4 regions of the Pseudomonas sp. Cab53 genome follow, and region 4 is predicted to be linked to each of the others. Evidence: predicted binding sites of a transcription regulator. Region 4 holds the regulator's gene; each other region holds the start of a gene.
The links. The regulator sigma-54, encoded in region 4, starts transcription at its own class of promoters, with help from an activator protein. The targets are predictions, from matches to a motif close to ANTGGCATNNANNTTGCTNT.
Positions count from the first base shown of each region.

Region 1: KI241_RS07320 (flagellar basal body rod protein FlgF) is a predicted target of sigma-54. The motif match lies at 1,793-1,812, and genes of this name have one in related genera.
Region 2: glnA (glutamate--ammonia ligase) is a predicted target of sigma-54. The motif match lies at 1,982-2,001, and genes of this name have one in related genera.
Region 3: KI241_RS23020 (pilin) is a predicted target of sigma-54. The motif match lies at 2,947-2,966, and genes of this name have one in related genera.

Region 1 covers NZ_AP021902.1:1,677,058-1,681,868, forward strand. The annotation lists gene KI241_RS07310 (metallophosphoesterase family protein) at 1-437, shown strand, start outside; gene rffA (dTDP-4-amino-4,6-dideoxygalactose transaminase) at 489-1,634, shown strand; gene KI241_RS07320 (flagellar basal body rod protein FlgF) at 1,867-2,604, shown strand; gene flgG (flagellar basal-body rod protein FlgG) at 2,654-3,439, shown strand; gene flgH (flagellar basal body L-ring protein FlgH) at 3,510-4,205, shown strand; gene KI241_RS07335 (flagellar basal body P-ring protein FlgI) at 4,248-4,811, shown strand, end outside.
Region 2 covers NZ_AP021902.1:387,999-392,809, reverse strand. The annotation lists gene typA (translational GTPase TypA) at 1-173, opposite strand, end outside; gene thiI (tRNA uracil 4-sulfurtransferase ThiI) at 312-1,766, opposite strand; gene glnA (glutamate--ammonia ligase) at 2,096-3,502, shown strand; gene KI241_RS01695 (chorismate mutase) at 3,623-4,180, shown strand; gene KI241_RS01690 (DUF4124 domain-containing protein) at 4,366-4,811, shown strand, end outside.
Region 3 covers NZ_AP021902.1:5,254,361-5,259,171, forward strand. The annotation lists gene KI241_RS23005 (DUF748 domain-containing protein) at 1-1,313, shown strand, start outside; gene KI241_RS23010 (DUF2845 domain-containing protein) at 1,313-1,609, shown strand; gene KI241_RS23015 (BON domain-containing protein) at 1,875-2,228, opposite strand; gene KI241_RS23020 (pilin) at 2,493-2,900, opposite strand; gene pilB (type IV-A pilus assembly ATPase PilB) at 3,131-4,811, shown strand, end outside.
Region 4 covers NZ_AP021902.1:1,011,011-1,015,821, forward strand. The annotation lists gene rapZ (RNase adapter RapZ) at 1-312, opposite strand, end outside; gene ptsN (PTS IIA-like nitrogen regulatory protein PtsN) at 315-779, opposite strand; gene raiA (ribosome-associated translation inhibitor RaiA) at 791-1,099, opposite strand; gene KI241_RS04270 (RNA polymerase factor sigma-54) at 1,176-2,669, opposite strand; gene lptB (LPS export ABC transporter ATP-binding protein) at 2,834-3,559, opposite strand; gene lptA (lipopolysaccharide transport periplasmic protein LptA) at 3,559-4,104, opposite strand; gene lptC (LPS export ABC transporter periplasmic protein LptC) at 4,091-4,660, opposite strand; gene KI241_RS04290 (HAD family hydrolase) at 4,668-4,811, opposite strand, start outside.

The sequences.
Region 1 (4,811 bases), 670 kb from region 4:
GCCTGGACTACCAGCAAGGCGTCGTCACGGCGCAGAACCTGGCCTGGCTGGGCTCGCTTGCGCAGCGCTCGAACCAACAGGGGGTGAGCATCGTCCACGGTGGCTGGAACGATCCGTTGGATGAGTACGTGCGACCTTCGCAGGCGTATTTTTCGCCCTTGCCTGGCCGCTACTTCGCCTCGGGCCATACTCATGTCCAGTACCTGTGGAGCGGCGAAGGCAAGGTCTACTGCAACCCTGGTTCAGTCGGCCAGCCCCGTGATGGTGACGCTCGGGCCGGTTTCGCCACCTGGGACGGTGAGGCGTTCGAGCTGCACCGGGTTGAATACGACATCGTTGAAACCCAGCAGGCGATGAAGCGAGCCGGATTCACTCCGTACTTCTATGAAAATCTTGATACAGGCAGCCAGATAGGTGGGCGGATCAGTGCGGTTTGAGGTTTTGTCCTTCGCGCCACCCATGACCATGCCCATCCAGGGAAGTTTGCAATGAGCAAAGAAACGATCTTCTTCAATCGCCCTTACATGACCGGCAAGGAACTGGATTACATCGCCCAGGCCAAGTTCGGCAACATGCTCGCCGGCGATGGCCCCTTCACCAAGCGGTGTCATCGCTGGCTGGAGGCGCAAACGGGCAGCAACAAGGCCCTGCTGACCCATTCATGCACCGCGGCCCTGGAAATGACGGCGTTGCTGCTGGATATCCAGCCTGGCGATGAAGTCATCCTGCCGTCGTATACGTTCGTCTCCACCGCCAATGCCTTCGTGTTGCGCGGCGCGGTGCCGGTCTTCGTCGATGTGCGGCCCGACACCCTGAACCTGGACGAGCGCCTGATCGAGGCGGCGATCACGCCACGGACCAAGGCCATCGTACCTGTGCACTACGCAGGCGTGGCCTGCGAGATGGACGAGATCCTGGCCATTGCCCGCAGGCATGGGCTGGCCGTGGTGGAAGACGCCGCGCAAGGTGTGATGTCGACCTACAAGGGGCGGGCGCTGGGCAGTATCGGTGACCTGGGGGCCTTCAGCTTTCACGAAACCAAGAACGTGATTTCGGGGGAGGGCGGGGCCTTGCTGGTCAATGATCCCGCGTTGGCGTTGCGGGCCGAGATCATCCGGGAAAAAGGCACCGATCGCAGCCGGTTCTTCCGGGGTGAAGTAGACAAGTACACGTGGCAGGAAGTGGGCTCCTCGTTCCTGCCGGGGGAAATGACGGCCGCGTTCCTCTGGGCCCAGTTGGAAGAGGCGCAAGCCATCACCAACCGCCGCCTGGCCCTCTGGGACAATTACCATGCGGCGCTGGCGACGCTTGAGCGGCAAGGGGCGCTGCGGCGTCCGATAGTGCCTGAAAACTGCCAGCACAACGCGCACATGTACTACGTGATCCTCGCCCCGGGCGTCGAGCGCCAGGCCGTCCTCGAAGAGCTCAAGCGACATGCCATCTACGCGGTGTTCCATTACGTGCCGCTGCATTCATCGCCCGGTGGCCTGCGTTATGGACGCGTGCAGGGGTCGATGGAGGTGACTGACGGCTATTCCGAGCGCCTGTTGCGTTTGCCCATGTGGCTCGGCTTGACCCATGAGCACCAGGAGCAGGTGGTGGGTGTGTTGGGCGATGCCTTGGCAAAGGCCTGACCTCCGCCAGCCGATGAGGCGCCTGGCATCAGGCCAGGTGCCAGGCCTTGCCACCTAGCGGCATAACACCGCCGGTTTTTCGACTTCGACACCCTCAACCTATCCTCTGTAAATCCCCCAGGCCCTTTGTTTACCGGGCCTTGGCCCGCCAGAAAAAAGTTGGTCTGCAAATTGCTTAAGGCTGTGCAACACAGCAGTGGACGGCAAACGTCCGGCATGCAGAGGAACGACAGTGGACAAGTACCTTTATGTGGCAATGACCGGCGCCAGCCAGAACGCACTGGCGCAACGGGCCCATGCCAACAACCTGGCGAACATTTCCACCAATGGTTTCCAGAAAGACCTGGAGCAGGCGCGCTCGATGCCGGTGTTCGGCGACAGCTTTCCGGCGCGGGCGTTTGCCATGTCCGAGCGACCTGCCACGGACTTCACACCGGGCGCGTTGGTGGAAACCGGTCGCGACCTCGACGTGGCGGTCAGCGGTCCGGGCTGGATGGCGGTACAGAATCCCGACGGTGGTGAAAGCTACGTGCGCACCGGCAGCCTCAATGTTGACGCCCTGGGCGTGCTGCGGGCCGGCAACGGCATGCCGGTGATGGGCAACGGCGGTCCCATCGCCGTGCCGCCGGAGCAGAAGATCGAAATCGGCCAGGACGGCACCATCAGCATCCGCGCCATGGGCGAAGGCCCGCGGGTAATGGCCGAGGTGGACCGCATCAAGCTGGTCAATCCGGACCTCAAGAACATGACCAAGGGCCTGGACGGTTCGATCCGGACCAAGGACGGCCAGCCGGCACCCATCGATGCCAACGTGCAGTTGGTCTCGGGGTTCCAGGAAGCGAGCAACGTCAATGCCGTGGACGAGATGACCTCGGTCCTGGCCCTGGCCAAGCAGTTCGAGCTTCACGTGAAGATGATGAACACCGCCAAAGAAGGCGATGAGGCTATGGCTCGGGTCTTGCAGATCTAACTATTAATGACAGCGTCGCGCCGATAATCAGGCGTACGAGGAGAATCGAATGCTTCCGGCTTTGTGGGTTGCCAAAACAGGTTTGTCCGCCCAGGACACCAACCTGACCACCATTTCCAACAACCTGGCGAACGTCTCGACCACGGGTTTCAAGCGTGATCGTGCCGAGTTCCAGGACCTGCTGTACCAGGTCAAGCGTCAGCCAGGTGCCCAGTCGACCCAGGACAGCGAGCTGCCGTCGGGCCTGCAAGTGGGTACCGGTGTGCGCATCGTCGGCACCCAGAAGAACTTCAACGCCGGCAGCCTGCAAACCACCGAGCAGCCGCTGGACATGGCCATCGACGGTCGCGGTTTCTTCCAGATCCTGCAGCCGGACGGCACCACGTCCTACACCCGTGACGGTACCTTCCACCTCGACTCCAATGGCCAGATCGTCAATGCCAGCGGTTTCGCCCTGGAACCGGCCATCATCATCCCGAACGATGCCCAGACCTTCACCGTGGGCCGCGACGGTACCGTGTCCATCACCGTGGCAGGCAACCCGGCCGCCCAGGTGATCGGCAACCTGCAGACCGCCGACTTCATCAACCCGGCCGGCTTGCAGGCCGTGGGCAACAACCTGTTCCTGGAGACCGCCGCCAGTGGCGCGCCGCAAATCGGCACCCCGGGCCTGAACGGTTTCGGCACCACGCTGCAGAACACCCTGGAAACCTCCAACGTGAGCACGGTCGAGGAGATGGTCAACATGATCACCACCCAGCGCGCCTACGAAATGAACTCCAAGGTGATCTCCACCGCCGACCAGATGCTCTCGTTCGTCACGCAGAATCTGTAATCGTCCCAACATCTGTACTTACGTAGACAGGGCGGCCCGTAGGTCGCCTGCAACACCGAGAGGTAGGGTCATGAAACGCTTTGTATCTGTACTGGCATTGAGTGGGATCACCGCGCTTGCGGGTTGTGTCGCGCCAACGCCCAGGCCCAATGACCCGTACTACGCGCCGGTGTTGCCGCGTACACCGTTGCCGGCTGCGGCCAACAATGGCTCGATCTACCAGGCCGGCTTCGAGCAGAACCTGTACAGCGACCGCAAGGCATTCCGGGTCGGTGACATCATCACCATCACCCTGAACGAGCGGACCCAGGCCAGCAAGAACGCCAACTCGCAGATGGACAAGACCAGCGCCACCAGCGTCGGCCTGACCTCGCTGTTCGGTTCCAGCCTGACCACCAACAACCCGATCGGCAGCAACGACCTGAGCCTCAATGCCGGCTACAACGCCGACCGGGCGACCAAGGGCGACAGCAAGTCCGGCCAGAGCAACAGCCTGACCGGTTCGATCACCGTGACCGTCGCCGACGTGCTGCCCAACGGCATCATCGTCGTGCGGGGCGAGAAGTGGCTGACCCTCAACACCGGTGACGAACTGGTGCGCATCGCCGGCATGGTTCGTGCCGACGACATCGCCACCGACAACACCGTTTCGTCCACCCGCGTGGCTGATGCGCGCATTACCTATTCGGGCACCGGTGCCTTCGCCGATGCCAGTCAGCCCGGTTGGTTCGATCGTTTCTTCCTCAGCCCGAAGTTCCCTTTCTAGGTGGCCCCGTTGAATCTTAAACAGCTGTTGCTCGGTGCGCTGATGATGTCGGCAGCCTTCGCCGCTCAAGCCGAGCGCCTGAAGGACATCGCCAGCATTTCCGGCGTGCGCTCCAACCAGTTGATCGGCTACGGCCTGGTCGTGGGCCTCAATGGCACCGGTGACCAGACCACCCAGACCCCGTTCACGCTGCAGACCTTCAACAACATGTTGTCGCAGTTCGGCATCAAGGTGCCGGCCGGTTCCGGCAACGTGCAGTTGAAGAACGTCGCGGCGGTGTCGGTCAGTGCCGACCTGCCGGCTTTCGCCAAGCCCGGCCAGCAGGTGGATATCACCGTTTCGTCCATCGGTAACTCCAAGAGCCTGCGCGGCGGTACCTTGCTGCTGACGCCGCTCAAGGGTATCGACGGCAACGTCTACGCCATCGCCCAGGGCAACCTGGTGGTGGGCGGCTTCGACGCCGAGGGGCGCGACGGTTCGAAGATCACTGTCAATGTTCCGTCGGCCGGTCGCATCCCTGGCGGTGCGTCGGTGGAACGTGCGGTGCCGAGTGGTTTCAACCAGGGCAACAGCCTGACGCTGAACCTCAACCGTTCCGACTTCACC
Region 2 (4,811 bases), 620 kb from region 4:
GCCAGGATGGTAATACCGCGCTCTTTTTCCTGGTCGTTGGAGTCCATCACGCGCTCGTCGTTGAGCTCGTTGCGCTCCAGGGTGCCGGATTGACGCAAGAGTTTGTCTACCAGGGTGGTCTTACCATGGTCAACGTGGGCAATGATGGCGATGTTGCGTAGATTTTCGATCACTTGTGTATCTCGATCAGAGGATTCGGTGTGCTGACAGGACGTGACAGCGATTTACGTTGAGTCCGACAAAGCCGTTACAGCTTGCCGGCGGCGTCGGGGGGCCGGTGACGCAGGCCACAGGCAAACAGCCCCGGGCACTTAGCTCGGTCGATAAACGCGCACATTGGCATGCCCCTCACTGAGCAAATGGTGGGCATGCAGGCGACTCATCACGCCTTTGTCGCAATACAGCAGGTACTGGCGAGTAGGGTCCAGTTCCTTGAAACGCGCGTTCACTGCATAGAACGGCATCGTTTGTACCTCGATGCCGGCGATCTCCAGCGGGTCGTCTTCAGCGTCATCCGGGTGACGGATGTCGATGATGATCTGACCGGCCAGCGCTTCGCCGACTTCTTCAACCTGAATGTCCTGGCCCAGTTCATCGATCACGCGATCGATCGGCACCAGCCTGGCATTTTCGAGCGCACGCTCGAGAATCGCCATGTCGAATTCTTTCTCTTCATGCTCCACCCGCCCGCGCTTGGCCGCCGTCTTCGGGTTGACCGAGATGACCCCGCAGTACTCCGGCATGTGCCGGGCGAAATCGGCGGTGCCGATCTCGATGGCCGTGTCGATGATGTCCTGCTTGTGGCTGGCGATCAGCGGGCGCAGCACGAGTTTTTCGGTGACGCAGTCGATCACCGACAGGTTCGGCAGCGTCTGGCTGGAGACCTGGGAGATCGCCTCGCCCGTGACCAGCGCATCGATGTGCAGGCGGTCGGCGATGCTCGACGCGGCACGCAACATCATACGCTTCAAAATGACGCCCATATGACTGTTGTCGACTTTACCGAGAATCTCGCCCAGCACTTCTTCGAATGGCACGCTCACAAATAGCACACGCTGGGAGCTGCCGTACTTCTTCCAGATGAAGTGCGCCACTTCCATCACGCCCAGCTCATGGGCACGTCCGCCCAGGTTGAAGAAGCAGAAATGCCCCATCAAGCCGCGACGCATGATCTGGTAGGCGGCGACCGTGGAGTCGAAACCGCCGGACATCAGCACCAGGGTCTGCTCCAGCGAACCCAGCGGGTAACCGCCAATGCTGTCGTGCTGGCTGTGGATGACGAACAGCCGCTGGTCGCGAATCTCGATGCGCACTTCGACCTGCGGGTCCTTCAATGAAATACCGGCGGCGCCGCACTGCTGGCGCAACTGGCTGCCCACGTACTTCTCCACGTCCATCGAACTGAACGGGTGCTTGCCGGCACGCTTGCAACGCACCGAGAAAATCTTGCCGGCCAGCGCATCACCGTAATGGAGCTTGCACTTGGCGAGGATGTCGTCGAAATCCCCCAGCGGGTATTCGTCCACCTGCAGGAAATGCGCGATGCCCGGCATGCAGCTCAGACGCTCGGTCATCTCCTTCAGGATCTTGGGTTCGCTGACACGGGTTTCCAGCTCGAGGTTGTCCCACACGCCATTCACCACCACAGCCGGATCCAGGTCACGGAGCACGGCACGGATGTTCTTGGCCAACTGGCGGATGAAACGCATCCGGACCGGGCGGCTCTTGATGGTGATTTCGGGGAAGACTTTTACGATTAGTTTCATGAAAACAGCGCGCGAACGGCCAGCCGAAAAAGGGGGGCGCGGATTATAGCGGAAATTGCTCAAGGTTTAACCAGTTAATGTGAAGATGGTTTTGCATGCACCAAAACAGGTCAAGCCCTCCTTAAAACGCCACTTTGCGGTGCATCATTGTCGGACAATCTGCGGTTTCTGGCTGGAAAAGCGTGGATTTGGTGCAAAAAACCCATTGCTGGGGCACTGGCATGCAAATTGCTCCCTTGTGAGGCAGGTTGCCTTGGCAGAGTATTCGCGCCGGCATCACCCATATCTTAGGGCACACCATTACCCGCCCGAAGCCACCCGGAGGACATATGTCGAAGTCGGTTCAACTCATCAAAGATCATGACGTCAAGTGGATTGATCTGCGCTTCACTGACACCAAAGGCACTCAACATCACGTGACCATGCCGGCCCGTGATGCCCTGGACGACGATTTCTTCGAAATCGGCAAGATGTTCGACGGTTCCTCCATCTCCGGCTGGAAAGGCATCGAAGCCTCCGACATGATCCTGATGCCGGACGACGAAACCGCCGTCCTGGATCCATTCACCGAAGAGCCGACCCTGATCCTGGTTTGCGACATCATCGAGCCTTCGACCATGCAAGGCTATGACCGCGACCCTCGCGCCATCGCCCACCGCGCCGAGGAATACCTGAAGTCCACCGGTATCGGCGACACCGCTTTCTTCGGTCCGGAGCCTGAGTTCTTCATTTTCGACTCGGTCAAATTCAAGTCCGACATCTCCGGTTCCATGTTCAAGATCTTCTCCGAACAAGGTTCGTGGATGTCCGACCAGGACGTGGAAGGCGGCAACAAAGGCCACCGTCCAGGCGTGAAAGGCGGCTACTTCCCAGTACCACCGTTCGACTTCGACCACGAGATCCGTACCTCCATGTGCAACGCACTGGAAGAAATGGGCCAGACCGTCGAAGTTCACCACCACGAAGTGGCGACTGCCGGCCAGAACGAAATCGGCGTGAAATTCAACACGCTGGTCAAGAAGGCTGACGAAGTCCAGACCCTCAAGTATGTCGTCCACAACGTAGCCGACGCCTACGGCCGCACCGCGACCTTCATGCCCAAGCCTCTGTACGGCGACAACGGTTCGGGCATGCACGTCCACGTGTCGATCTCCAAAGACGGCAAGAACACCTTCGCTGGCGAAGGCTATGCCGGCCTGTCGGACACCGCCCTGTACTTCATCGGCGGTATCATCAAGCACGGTAAGGCTCTGAACGGCTTCACCAACCCGTCGACCAACTCCTACAAGCGTCTGGTCCCAGGCTTCGAAGCACCGGTCATGCTGGCCTACTCGGCTCGCAACCGTTCCGCCTCGATCCGTATCCCATACGTGAACAGCCCTAAAGCCCGCCGCATCGAAGCCCGCTTCCCGGATCCGGCTGCCAACCCATACCTGGCCTTCGCTGCACTGATTATGGCCGGCCTGGACGGTATCCAGAACAAGATCCACCCTGGCGATGCCGCCGACAAGAACCTGTATGACCTGCCGCCTGAAGAGGCCAAGGAAATCCCACAGGTGTGTGGCAGCCTGAAAGAAGCCCTGGAAGAGCTGGACAAGGGCCGTGCGTTCCTGACCAAGGGCGGCGTATTCAGCGACGACTTCATCGACGCTTACATCGCACTGAAAAGCGAAGAAGAAATCAAGGTTCGCACCTTTGTACACCCACTGGAATACGAGCTGTACTACAGCTGCTGATCCGGTAGCGTCGCCCCACGCGGCGTGAAATAAAAAGAGGCCTCCTTCCGGGAGGCCTTTTTTATGGGCGCAGATTACGGGCATGATGGCTGACTTCCCTCCTCCAAGACGAGACTGCCCATGACGCTGCGCTTCACGCTTGGCCTTGCCCTTTGCGCCGTGGTGCTGGCCAGCACCGCCCAAGCCGCTCCCGCCCCGGATGCTCTTACACCGCTGCTCAATGCCATAGGCGAACGCATCGCCATCGCCGATCAGGTAGCGCTGAGCAAATGGGACACGCATAAACCCGTGGAAGACCGCCAGCGCGAGCGCGAGGTCATTGCCGCCGCCGTCGCCCAGGCACCGGCCTACAAGCTCACGGCCGACACCGTGGAAGCGTTCTTCAGTGCCCAGATAGAAGCCAACAAAATGGTGCAATACATCGACCTGTCCGACTGGGCCCTGGCAGGCAAGGCACCGGACCTGCCGCGCCCCGACCTGGTAGGAGAGATCCGCCCGCAACTCGATCGACTGCAAAAGCGCCTGCTGCAACAACTGGCTGACTTCGCCCCCTACCGCACCGACCCGCAGTGCCCGCAATGGCTGGCCCGCGCCACCCACAATGACAAACAGCACCCAGTGCACCGACTCGCCCTGATCCGGGCGACCGGGGAGCTGTGTACAGCCCCAAAAGCCTGAAACACGCCCCTTACCCTGTGGGAGCGGGCTTGCTCGCGAAAGCAGTGTGTCAGTTGACATCCACGTTGCCTGACATTGCACCTTCGCGAGCAAGCCCGCTCCCACAAGGGCTCTACAACAACTTGGGCCATCCGCCCTCCCTGACCTATGCTGCTAACCGACATATTCAATTCTCGGTTGGTTTTATGGGTCGCGTTTTTTCAGGAATGCTGTTGTGGCTGCTGACACTGCCGGCGGTCGGGCAGATCTATAAATACACCGACGCCGAGGGCAACACCGCCTACAGCAACCAGCCGCCCCAAGGCGTACCGGCCCAGACGGTGGAACTGCCGCCGCTCAACAGCATCGAGCGCCAGCCCGCCGCCAGCCCGGACACACCGCCAGCCCCAGCGCAGAGGAATGAGCCACGCAATGCCTACGAGATGCTTGAACTGACGGACATCCCCAGCGAGGAGGCCCTGCGCGCCAACAACGGCACCTTTACCGTGGGCGTGCGGACGCAGCCAAGGCTGCAAAGCCCGCATCTGTTTCGACTGCTGGTGGACGGCCAACCCTATGGCCAGCCCACCAACGTGCCACGCCTGCAAGTGGTGAACATCGACCGGGGCGAGCACAGCCTGGCGGTGCAAGT
Region 3 (4,811 bases), 2.0 Mb from region 4:
TCATGATCAACGACGACCGCACCACCAACGTCGATGACCTGTTGATCCCGCAACCGGCCGAGGGCGCGCCGAAAACCGCGGCGGCCAAACCGGCCTCGGCGGAAAAACCCCTGGGCATTCACATCGGTGGCATCGCCATCAACGACGGCTCGGCCAACTTCGCCGACTTCAGCCTGACGCCGAATTTCGCCACGGCCATCCAACAGCTCAACGGCCAGATCGGCACCATCGACAGCCGCGAGGCCAAGCCGGCCAGCGTCGACGTCAAGGGTAAGGTCGACCGCTATGCGCCGGTCACCATCAAGGGGGCAGTCAACCCCTTCGACCCGATGGCCAGCCTCGACATCGCCACCAGTTTCAAACGGGTCGAGCTGACCACCCTGACCCCCTATTCCGGCAAGTTCGCCGGCTACCGTATCCGCAAGGGCCGACTCAACCTGGACCTGCATTACCGGATCACCAAGGGTCAGCTCCAGGCTGAAAACAAAGTGGTGGTCGAGCAATTGCAACTGGGGGAAAAAGTCGACAGCCCGGACGCCGTGAGCCTGCCATTGAAGCTGGCCATCGCACTACTGAAGGACTCCGAAGGCAAGATCTCCATCGAACTGCCGGTGACCGGCAACCTCAACGACCCGCAATTCAGCGTCATGCCGATTGTCTGGCAGACCTTGCGCAACCTGGTGGTCCGCGCGGCGCAGGCGCCGTTCAAGCTCATCGGCGGGCTGGTGTCCGGTGGCGGTTCGGAGGACCTCGGCAGCGTGGCATTCGCCCCAGGTTCAAGCGACTTGAGCAAAGAAAGCGAGGGCGTGCTGCTCAAACTTTCCGAAGCCTTGGGCAAGCGCCCGGAACTGCGCCTGGAGATCGAAGGCACGGCGGCCGAAAGCAGCGACGGCCCGCTGCTCGCCGCCCAGCGCCTGGAACGTGAATACCAGTACAACTACTACAAGATGCTGCAGCGGCGCGGCGACAAGGTGCCGGCCCAGGCCTCGCTGTTGCAGGTGCCCGAAGATGAAAAGGCACCGTTGCTCGAAGGCATCTATCGCACCCGCCTCAAGACCCAGCCGCCGGCCGAATGGGCGCAGCTGGACAAAAAAGCGCGCACCGACAAGCTGCGCGAAAGCGTGATCAAGTTCTGGAGCGGCAGTGATGTGTTGCTGCGCCAACTGGGGCAAGAGCGGGCCGGTAGCATCAAGGACTTTTTGGTGGACAAAGGGCGCCTGGCCGACGACCGCGTCTACTTCATCGACGCCAGCCTCGGCCAGGCCGAGAGCGACGGACGCGTCATTACCCCCATGCACCTGGATGCCGAATGATGAAGTGTTTGTACCTGCTCGGGCTGGGCGCATGGCTGGCCGCCGGCACGGCATCGGCAGCCGATACGCTGCGTTGCGGCAGCCAGTTGATCAGCGTCGGCGACCGCTCCAGCGAAGTGCTGCAAAAGTGTGGCGAGCCTGCGGCGCGGGACGACCTGGGCTACAAGCGCAGCGTCAATCGCCGGGAAGAATACCCGGTTGAGGAATGGACCTACGGCCCCAACAGCGGCATGTACCAGTACCTGCGTTTTGAGGGAAACCGGTTGGTGCAGATCACCAGCAAGCGCGGGCGCTGAAAGGGCGCCCTCTTCGCGAGCAAGCTCGCTCCCACAGGGATCGTGCAGGCCACCCCATGTGGGAGCGGGCCTGCTCGCGAATACCCACCACCCCCGCTCACGCCAGTTTTCCACCCCTGAATAGAACAGGCCCCCGGCACGTATGCCGGGGGCCTGTAATGGCCACGTCCGTGTGGCCTTCGCATGAACTTCAAAAGCAACGGCAGGCGTATGACTCAGCCCGCTTGCCGCGCCTTCTCCCGGTCCAGGCGAGAACTCGTCAGCCTTACTCGGCTTTCAGGCCATCAGCTGAGACGGCTTTGACGCCTTTGATTTTCTTGGCAATGGCCACGGCCATGTCTTTTTGCGAATCAGTCACGGCCACGGTGGAGGACAGCGACACAACACCTTTGTTGGTTTCAACTTTGATGTCGGAGCCTGGAATACCTTTTTCGGTCAGCAGGTCAGCCTTGACCTTGGTGGTGATCCAGGTGTCGGAAGTGGTTTCCTTCGCCTTGGTCACTTCGCCAGCAGCCAGCATCATTGGAGCCTGAGTTGCTTGAGTGGTCTCGGCGAATGCGCTAGCCATGGTCAGGGTCAGAGCGGTTGCAGCAGCGGCAGTGATAGCGAACTTCTTCATACGAGTAACTCCTGTTTTTCTCAGAAACTGCCGGATTTGCATCCAGCAGGGTTACCAGGAGTAGTGCGAAGGCTGTGCCAGTTTTGATAAATCAATTAATTCCTTATAAATCAAATAGTTAAGCGAAGCGGCAAAATTCATAATCATGCAAATTGCATGAGCCTCCCATTTTCAACATGCAACTTGCCGATTCTGCCTCGCCGCTAAGCTGATGAATCAAAGAAGGTTTTAAACGGCGAGGGAGTGCCCCATCGCCGCGCAGTATCAGGTACCAGGGCAAGCGGTCGGCAGGTATTCCTTGGGTGCGGTGGATGCGCATGTCCAGGCGCCATTGACATCACGGCTAAGCGTGATCGTTTTACCTGCTATGGCGGCAGGGGCGTTCTGGAGGGTACAAATGATAGAGCCTGCCGTCGTGGCTGTACCTGTTAGCGAGATGGCGCAATTATTGGTTGTGGACGGGGCGTTCATGAGGGCCAACGTTGGCGTAACCCCCTGATTCATCTGATCCTCGTACGCTACCTTCAGCGCGGATATTTCCCCCAGTCCGGCGGTAGCCTTCGCCCGCGCCTGGTACCTGGAATACTGCGGCAACGCAAACGTCGCCAGGATGCCGATGATCGCCACGACGATCAGCAGTTCGATCAGGGTAAAACCTTTTTGCTTGCTCATAGACTTCTCCATCGCATGAGGCGGAATCTCATGTCCTGAGGCGGCTATTGCACGGCACATGCCAACCCTCAAGACGCCACTGACAAAGGACTTCGCCGGCCAGAAGCCTTGCGTCCTACCCCAACAACCGCACTATCTGACACTTTTTGTCACCCCGCCTCGCTGGTTTGGCGTCGATGCTTGACTAGGCTATAAGTCATGAACTGTCCGCGTCTGGTATCCCCATGCCCATGAATGACATCGCACTCAGCGGCTTGACCAAGCAACTGGTGTTGGCTGAACTGATCACCGAGCAGAATGCCCAGCAGGCGTACCAGCAGGCCCAGCGCAATCGCATGCCCCTGGTCAGCTACCTGGTACAGAACAAACTGGTCCAGAGTCGTCAGGTTGCGGAAATTGCCTCGGAGCATTTCGGCGTCGCCCTGCTGGATCTCAACAGCCTCGACAAGGAGAACCAGCCCGCCGGCCTGGTCAGCGAAAAACTGGTCCGCCAACACCACGCCCTGCCGCTCTGGCGACGTGGCAACAAGTTGTTCGTGGGCATCTCCGATCCAACCAACCACCAGGCCATCAATGACATTCAGTTCAGCACCGGCCTGACCACCGAAGCCATCCTGGTGGAGGACGACAAACTCAGCGACGCCATCGAAAAGTTCTTCGAGTCCAGCAGCACCGGCCTGGAGGGCATGGGTGATGTCGACCTCGACGGCCTGGACATCGAGTCGGACGACGATCGCAAGCAGGACACCCTTGCTGGCCAGGACGCCGACGACGCGCCGGTGGTGCGGTTCGTCAACAAGATGTTGCTGGACGCGATCAAGGGCGGTTCCTCCGACCTGCACTTCGAGCCGTATGAAAAATCCTATCGGGTGCGGGTGCGCACCGACGGCATGCTACGTGAAGTGGCCAAGCCGCCCACCCAACTGGCCGGCCGTATCGCCGCACGGCTGAAGGTCATGGCCAGCCTGGACATTTCCGAGCGCCGCAAGCCCCAGGACGGACGCCTGAAAATGCGCCTGTCGAAAAACAAGTCGATCGATTTCCGGGTCAACACCCTGCCCACGCTCTGGGGCGAAAAAGTGGTCATCCGGATCCTCGACCCTTCCAGCGCGCAAATGGGCATCGACGCCCTGGGCTACGAGCCTGACCAGAAAGCGCTGTACATGGCGGCGCTCAAGCAACCCCAGGGGCTGATCCTGGTCACCGGGCCCACCGGCTCGGGCAAGACTGTATCGCTCTACACCGGGCTGAACATCCTCAACACCGTGGACATCAACATTTCCACCGCCGAGGATCCGGTGGAGATCAACATGGAAGGCATCAACCAGGTCAACGTGAACCCGCGCCAGGGGCTGGATTTCGCCCAGGCCCTGCGCTCGTTCCTGCGCCAGGACCCGGACGTGATCATGGTCGGCGAGATCCGCGACCTGGAAACCGCCGAGATCGCCATCAAGGCCGCCCAGACCGGTCACCTGGTGCTCTCCACGCTGCACACCAACAGCGCGGCGGAAACCCTGATCCGCTTGCAGAACATGGGCATCCCCGGCTTCAACATCGCCACCGCCGTGCACTTGATCATCGCCCAGCGGCTGGCGCGCAAGTTGTGCAACCACTGCAAGAAAGCCCTCGAGATTCCCGACGAAACCCTGCTCAAGGAAGGCTTCCCCCGGGAACGCATCGGCTCATTCACGATCTATGAGCCGGTCGGTTGCCAGCAGTGCAACAGTGGCTACAAAGGGCGCGTGGGGGTCTACGAAGTGGTCAGGAATACACCTCAGTTGCAACGCCTGATCATGGCCGAAGGCAACTCGTTGGAAATCGACCTGCAAATGCGCAAGGACGGCTTCAATGACCTGCGCACCTCGGGGCTGCTCAAAGTGATGCAGGGCGTCACCAGCCTCGAAGAAATCA
Region 4 (4,811 bases):
GGTTTCGGAAAACCGCTTGAGCAGTGTTTCTTCATCAGCATCCAGGTACAAGACATCGCACTGGATGTGCCGGCTGCGCACTTCCTCGAGCAGGGCCGGGAAACGCGACAGGTGGCTAGGCAGGTTGCGCGCGTCGATGGACACCGCCACCAAAGGCTGCGCCAGCTCGGTATGGATCATCGCGCGCTCGGCCAGCTCCGGCAGCAAGCCGGCGGGCAGGTTGTCTATGCAGTAGTAGCCGCTGTCCTCAAGCACATTGAGGGCCGTGCTTTTACCGGAGCCGGAGCGACCACTGACGATGATCATGCGCATGTTTAATGACCGTTCTGCTCGTCCAGGACAACCTGATACAAGGCTTGGTTAGTCGGTGCGCTGCGCAATTTTTCGCGCACTTCCTTGCGGTCCAGCATGCTGGCGATCTGGCGCAGCAGCTCAAGATGCGCATCGGTCGCCGCTTCCGGGACCAGCAGTACGAACAGCAGGTCGACCGGTGCGCCGTCAATGGCGTCGAAATCGATGGCGGCTTCAAGGTGCAGCAACGCGCTGATGGGCGAGGTGCATCCCTTGAGGCGGCAGTGAGGAATGGCGATGCCGTTGCCAAAACCGGTGGAGCCGAGTTTTTCACGGGCAACGAGGGCCTCGAAGACGTCCTGCATTTCCAGATCCGGCACTTCGCGGTGGATCAGGTTGGCGATTTGTTCGAGGGCTTTCTTTTTACTGCCGCCCGGCGCGTTCACCAGGGAACGGCCGGGGGTCAGGATGGTTTCTAGTCGGATCATGGATTGGGGGGTTAACGACCGGTAGCGCCCTGGAGGAGGCTCTGGGTCTTTTCCTTATGCTTTTTGAGTTGGCGATCCAGCTTGTCGGTCAGCAGGTCAATCGCGGCATACATGTCTGTGTGCTCCGCATTGGCAACCACCTCTCCGCCGGGAATATGCAACGTGGCTTCGATTTTCTGCAGCAGCTTCTCGACGTTCATCGTGACTTGCACATTGGTGATCTTGTCGAAATGCCTTTCCAATCGGTCGAGTTTTTCGCCGATATAGGTGCGCAGGGGTTCGGTCACTTCCAGTTGGTGTCCACTGATGTTGACTTGCATACAGCTTCTCCTTCGTTGCCAGTGCATAAAGCGGCAGGCAGAAATGCCTGCCACTGGAACGCTGTGGCGTGGCCTGTTACATCAACCGCTTGCGTTCGCTCGAAGGTGCGATCCCGAGGGATTCGCGGTACTTGGCGACGGTACGGCGGGCCACCTGAATGCCTTGTGCCTCCAGTAAACCAGCGATCTTGCTGTCACTCAACGGCTTTTTCTGATTTTCCGCAGCCACCAGTTTCTTGATGATTGCGCGGATGGCCGTGGACGAGCATTCGCCGCCTTCGGAGGTGCTGACATGGCTGGAGAAAAAGTATTTCAATTCATAGATGCCCCGTGGGGTATGCATGAATTTCTGGGTGGTTACCCGGGAAATCGTCGACTCGTGCATGCCCACTGCCTCGGCAATGTCATGCAGGACCAACGGTTTCATCGCTTCGTCGCCGTACTCCAGGAAGCCGCGCTGATGCTCGACGATCTGGGTGGCCACTTTCATCAGGGTTTCGTTGCGACTCTGCAGGCTCTTGATGAACCAGCGCGCTTCCTGCAACTGGTTGCGCATGAAGGTGTTGTCGGCGCTGGTGTCGGCGCGCCTGACGAAGCCGGCGTACTGGGCGTTGACCCGCAGCTTGGGCACCGACTCCTGGTTCAGCTCGACCAGCCAGCGATCGTTGTGCTTGCGCACGATGACGTCGGGCACCACGTATTCGGGTTCGGTGGATTCGATCTGCGAGCCGGGGCGCGGGTTGAGGCTCTGCACCAGTTCGATGACCTGGCGCAGTTCGTCTTCCTTGAGCTTCATGCGGCGCATCAACTGGCTGTAGTCGCGGCCGCCCAGCAGGTCGATGTAGTCGGTGACCAGTCGCTTGGCTTCGGTCAGCCAGGGTGTCTTGGCCGGCAACTGGCGCAGTTGCAGCAGCAGGCATTCGCCCAGGTTGCGGGCGCCGATGCCGGCCGGCTCGAACTGTTGGATCCGGTGGAGAACGGCCTCGATCTCGTCCAGCTCGATGTCGAGCTCGGGGTCGAAGGCTTCCAGGATTTCTTCCAGGGTCTCGTCCAGGTAGCCCTGGTTGTTGATGCAGTCGATCAGGGTGACGGCGATCAGGCGATCGGTGTCGGACATCGGCGCCAGGTTCAACTGCCACAGCAAGTGGCTTTGCAGGCTTTCGCCGGCGGAGGTGCGGGTGGTGAAGTCCCACTCGTCGTCATCGCTGCTCGGCAGGCTGCTGGCGCTGGTCTGGTAGACGTCTTCCCAGGCCGTGTCCACGGGCAGGTCGTTGGGAATGCGTTCGTTCCATTCGCCGTCCTCGAGGTTGTCCACCGTCGGGGCGGCTTCCTGGTAGGACGGTTCGGGGATCTCGGTGTTGGTCTTCTGCTCGACGTTGTCGGCCAGCGGGTCGGTGTTGTCGAAGTCGTCGCCTTCTTCCTGGCGTTCGAGCATCGGATTGGACTCCAGAGCCTCTTGGATTTCCTGTTGCAGGTCCAGGGTCGACAATTGGAGCAGGCGGATGGCCTGTTGCAGCTGCGGCGTCATCGTCAGCTGCTGGCCCATTCTCAAGACTAGCGATGGTTTCATGGCAGGGGCTTAACACCTTATTCGCCGGCGCACATGCGCCATCCACTACAGGGCGCCGAAGCGCCAAACTTAAGCAAATTATATGCCTGAAACTGAAGTGTTTGCCTAGGGCATCACCATAATAAAATCAGCAATGCCCGCGGCGATTCGCCAGACACTCGTGCTTACAGGCGGAACTCATGGCCCAGGTACACTTCCTTGACCAGGTCGTTGGCCAGGATGGCGGCGGAGTCGCCTTCGGCGATCAACTGGCCGTCATTGACGATATAGGCGGTCTCGCAGATATCCAGGGTCTCGCGCACGTTGTGGTCGGTGATGAGCACGCCGATGCCCTTGGCCTTGAGGTGGTGGATGATCTGCTTGATGTCGCCCACCGAGATCGGGTCCACGCCGGCGAAGGGTTCGTCGAGCAGGATGAACTTCGGTGCGGTGGCCAGGGCCCGGGCGATTTCCACCCGGCGCCGTTCACCACCGGACAGGCTCATGCCCAGGTTGTCGCGAATGTGGCTGATATGGAATTCCTGCAGCAGGCTTTCCAGTTCCTGGCGACGACCGGCCTTGTCGAGTTCCTTGCGGGTCTCGAGGATCGCCATGATGTTGTCGGCGACCGACAGCTTGCGGAAGATCGACGCTTCTTGCGGCAAGTAGCCGATACCGGCCTTGGCCCGGCCGTGCATCGGCTGGTGGCTGACATCCAGGTCGTCGATCAGTACGCGACCCTGGTCGGCCTGGACCAGGCCGACGATCATGTAGAAGCAGGTGGTCTTGCCCGCGCCGTTGGGGCCGAGCAGGCCGACGATCTGGCCGCTGTCGATGGACAGGCTGACATCACGCACGACTTGACGGCTCTTGTAGCTCTTGGCCAAGTGCTGAGCTTTCAGAGTTGCCATTACTGGGCCTTCTGGTCGGTTTTCTTTTTAGGCTGGATCACCATGTCGATCCGTGGGCGCTGCTCGGTCACCTTGCTGCCGGTGGCGCGACCGGCGCTGGCCAGTTTCTTGTTGGTGTCGTAGACGATCTTCTCACCCTGGGTGACGTTGTTGTCCTTGTCGACGACCTTGGCGCGGTCGATCAGAACGACGCGGTCCTGGGAGGCGTGGTACTGGATGGTCACGCCATAGCCCTGCACAGGCTTGGTGTCGCCGGCGGTCTGCAACTGCTCGAAGTAGGCCAGGTTGCCGACCGAGGTCACCACGTCGATGTCGCCGGACTGGGTGCGCGTGATGGTCACGGTGTTGCCGGTCACTTTCATCGAGCCCTGGGTGATGATCACATCGCCCTTGTAGGTGGCTACGCCGTTCTTGTCGTCCAATTGGGCGTCGTCGGCCTGGATGCGGATAGGCTGGTCGCGGTCGTTGGGAAGAGCCCAGGCGCTCGCGCTTCCCAGTGCTGCGCCCAGACTGAGCAAAATAGGGAGGGTTTTAGCGAGCTTCATACTGTCCTCTTACGTTCGATAGCAGGTGTATCCTGCTTTCCTTCAAATACGCCTTCATTCCCGTGCCGGTCGATACACCCCCGGCGCCGTCGATTCTAACGGGTTGCTCGGTCTGCGCATATTGTTGCTGCGGGAACACCGTCATGCGTGTGCTGGTGATGATGGTCGTGCGGTTCTTCTCGTCGGTCCGGGCCACGCGCACCGAGTCGATCAACTCCACTTCGGTGCCGCCGGAATTGACTTCGGCGCGCTTGCTCTGCACGTGCCACGGAAACTCGGTGCCGCGAAACATGTTCAGGTCCGGCGTGGTGACCAGCGTAATGTCGGTTGCCTTGACGTGGTCGACCTTGTCGGCTGTCATTTCGTACTGCACTTTTCCGTCGGGCAGGTATTGCAGGGTGTGGGTGTTGGTCGCATACCAGTCGATCTTTTCCTCGACCACCGGCGCGGGCTGGTCGAGAAACCGTTCCGGGCTGATGTTCCAGTAGCCCACCGCCGCGAAAATCGCCGCGATACAGGCAAACACCACGATGGTGCGAATCTTCTTGCTCAGCATAATTGGCTCACAGGTACGCGGCGTTGGCCGCTTCGAGGCGGCCCTGGGCGCGCAGGATCAGTTCACAGAATTCGCGGGCCGCGCCTTCGCCGCCGCGCGCCGTGGTCACACCGTGGGCGTGCTCGCGTACGAAGCCGGCCGCATTGGCCAC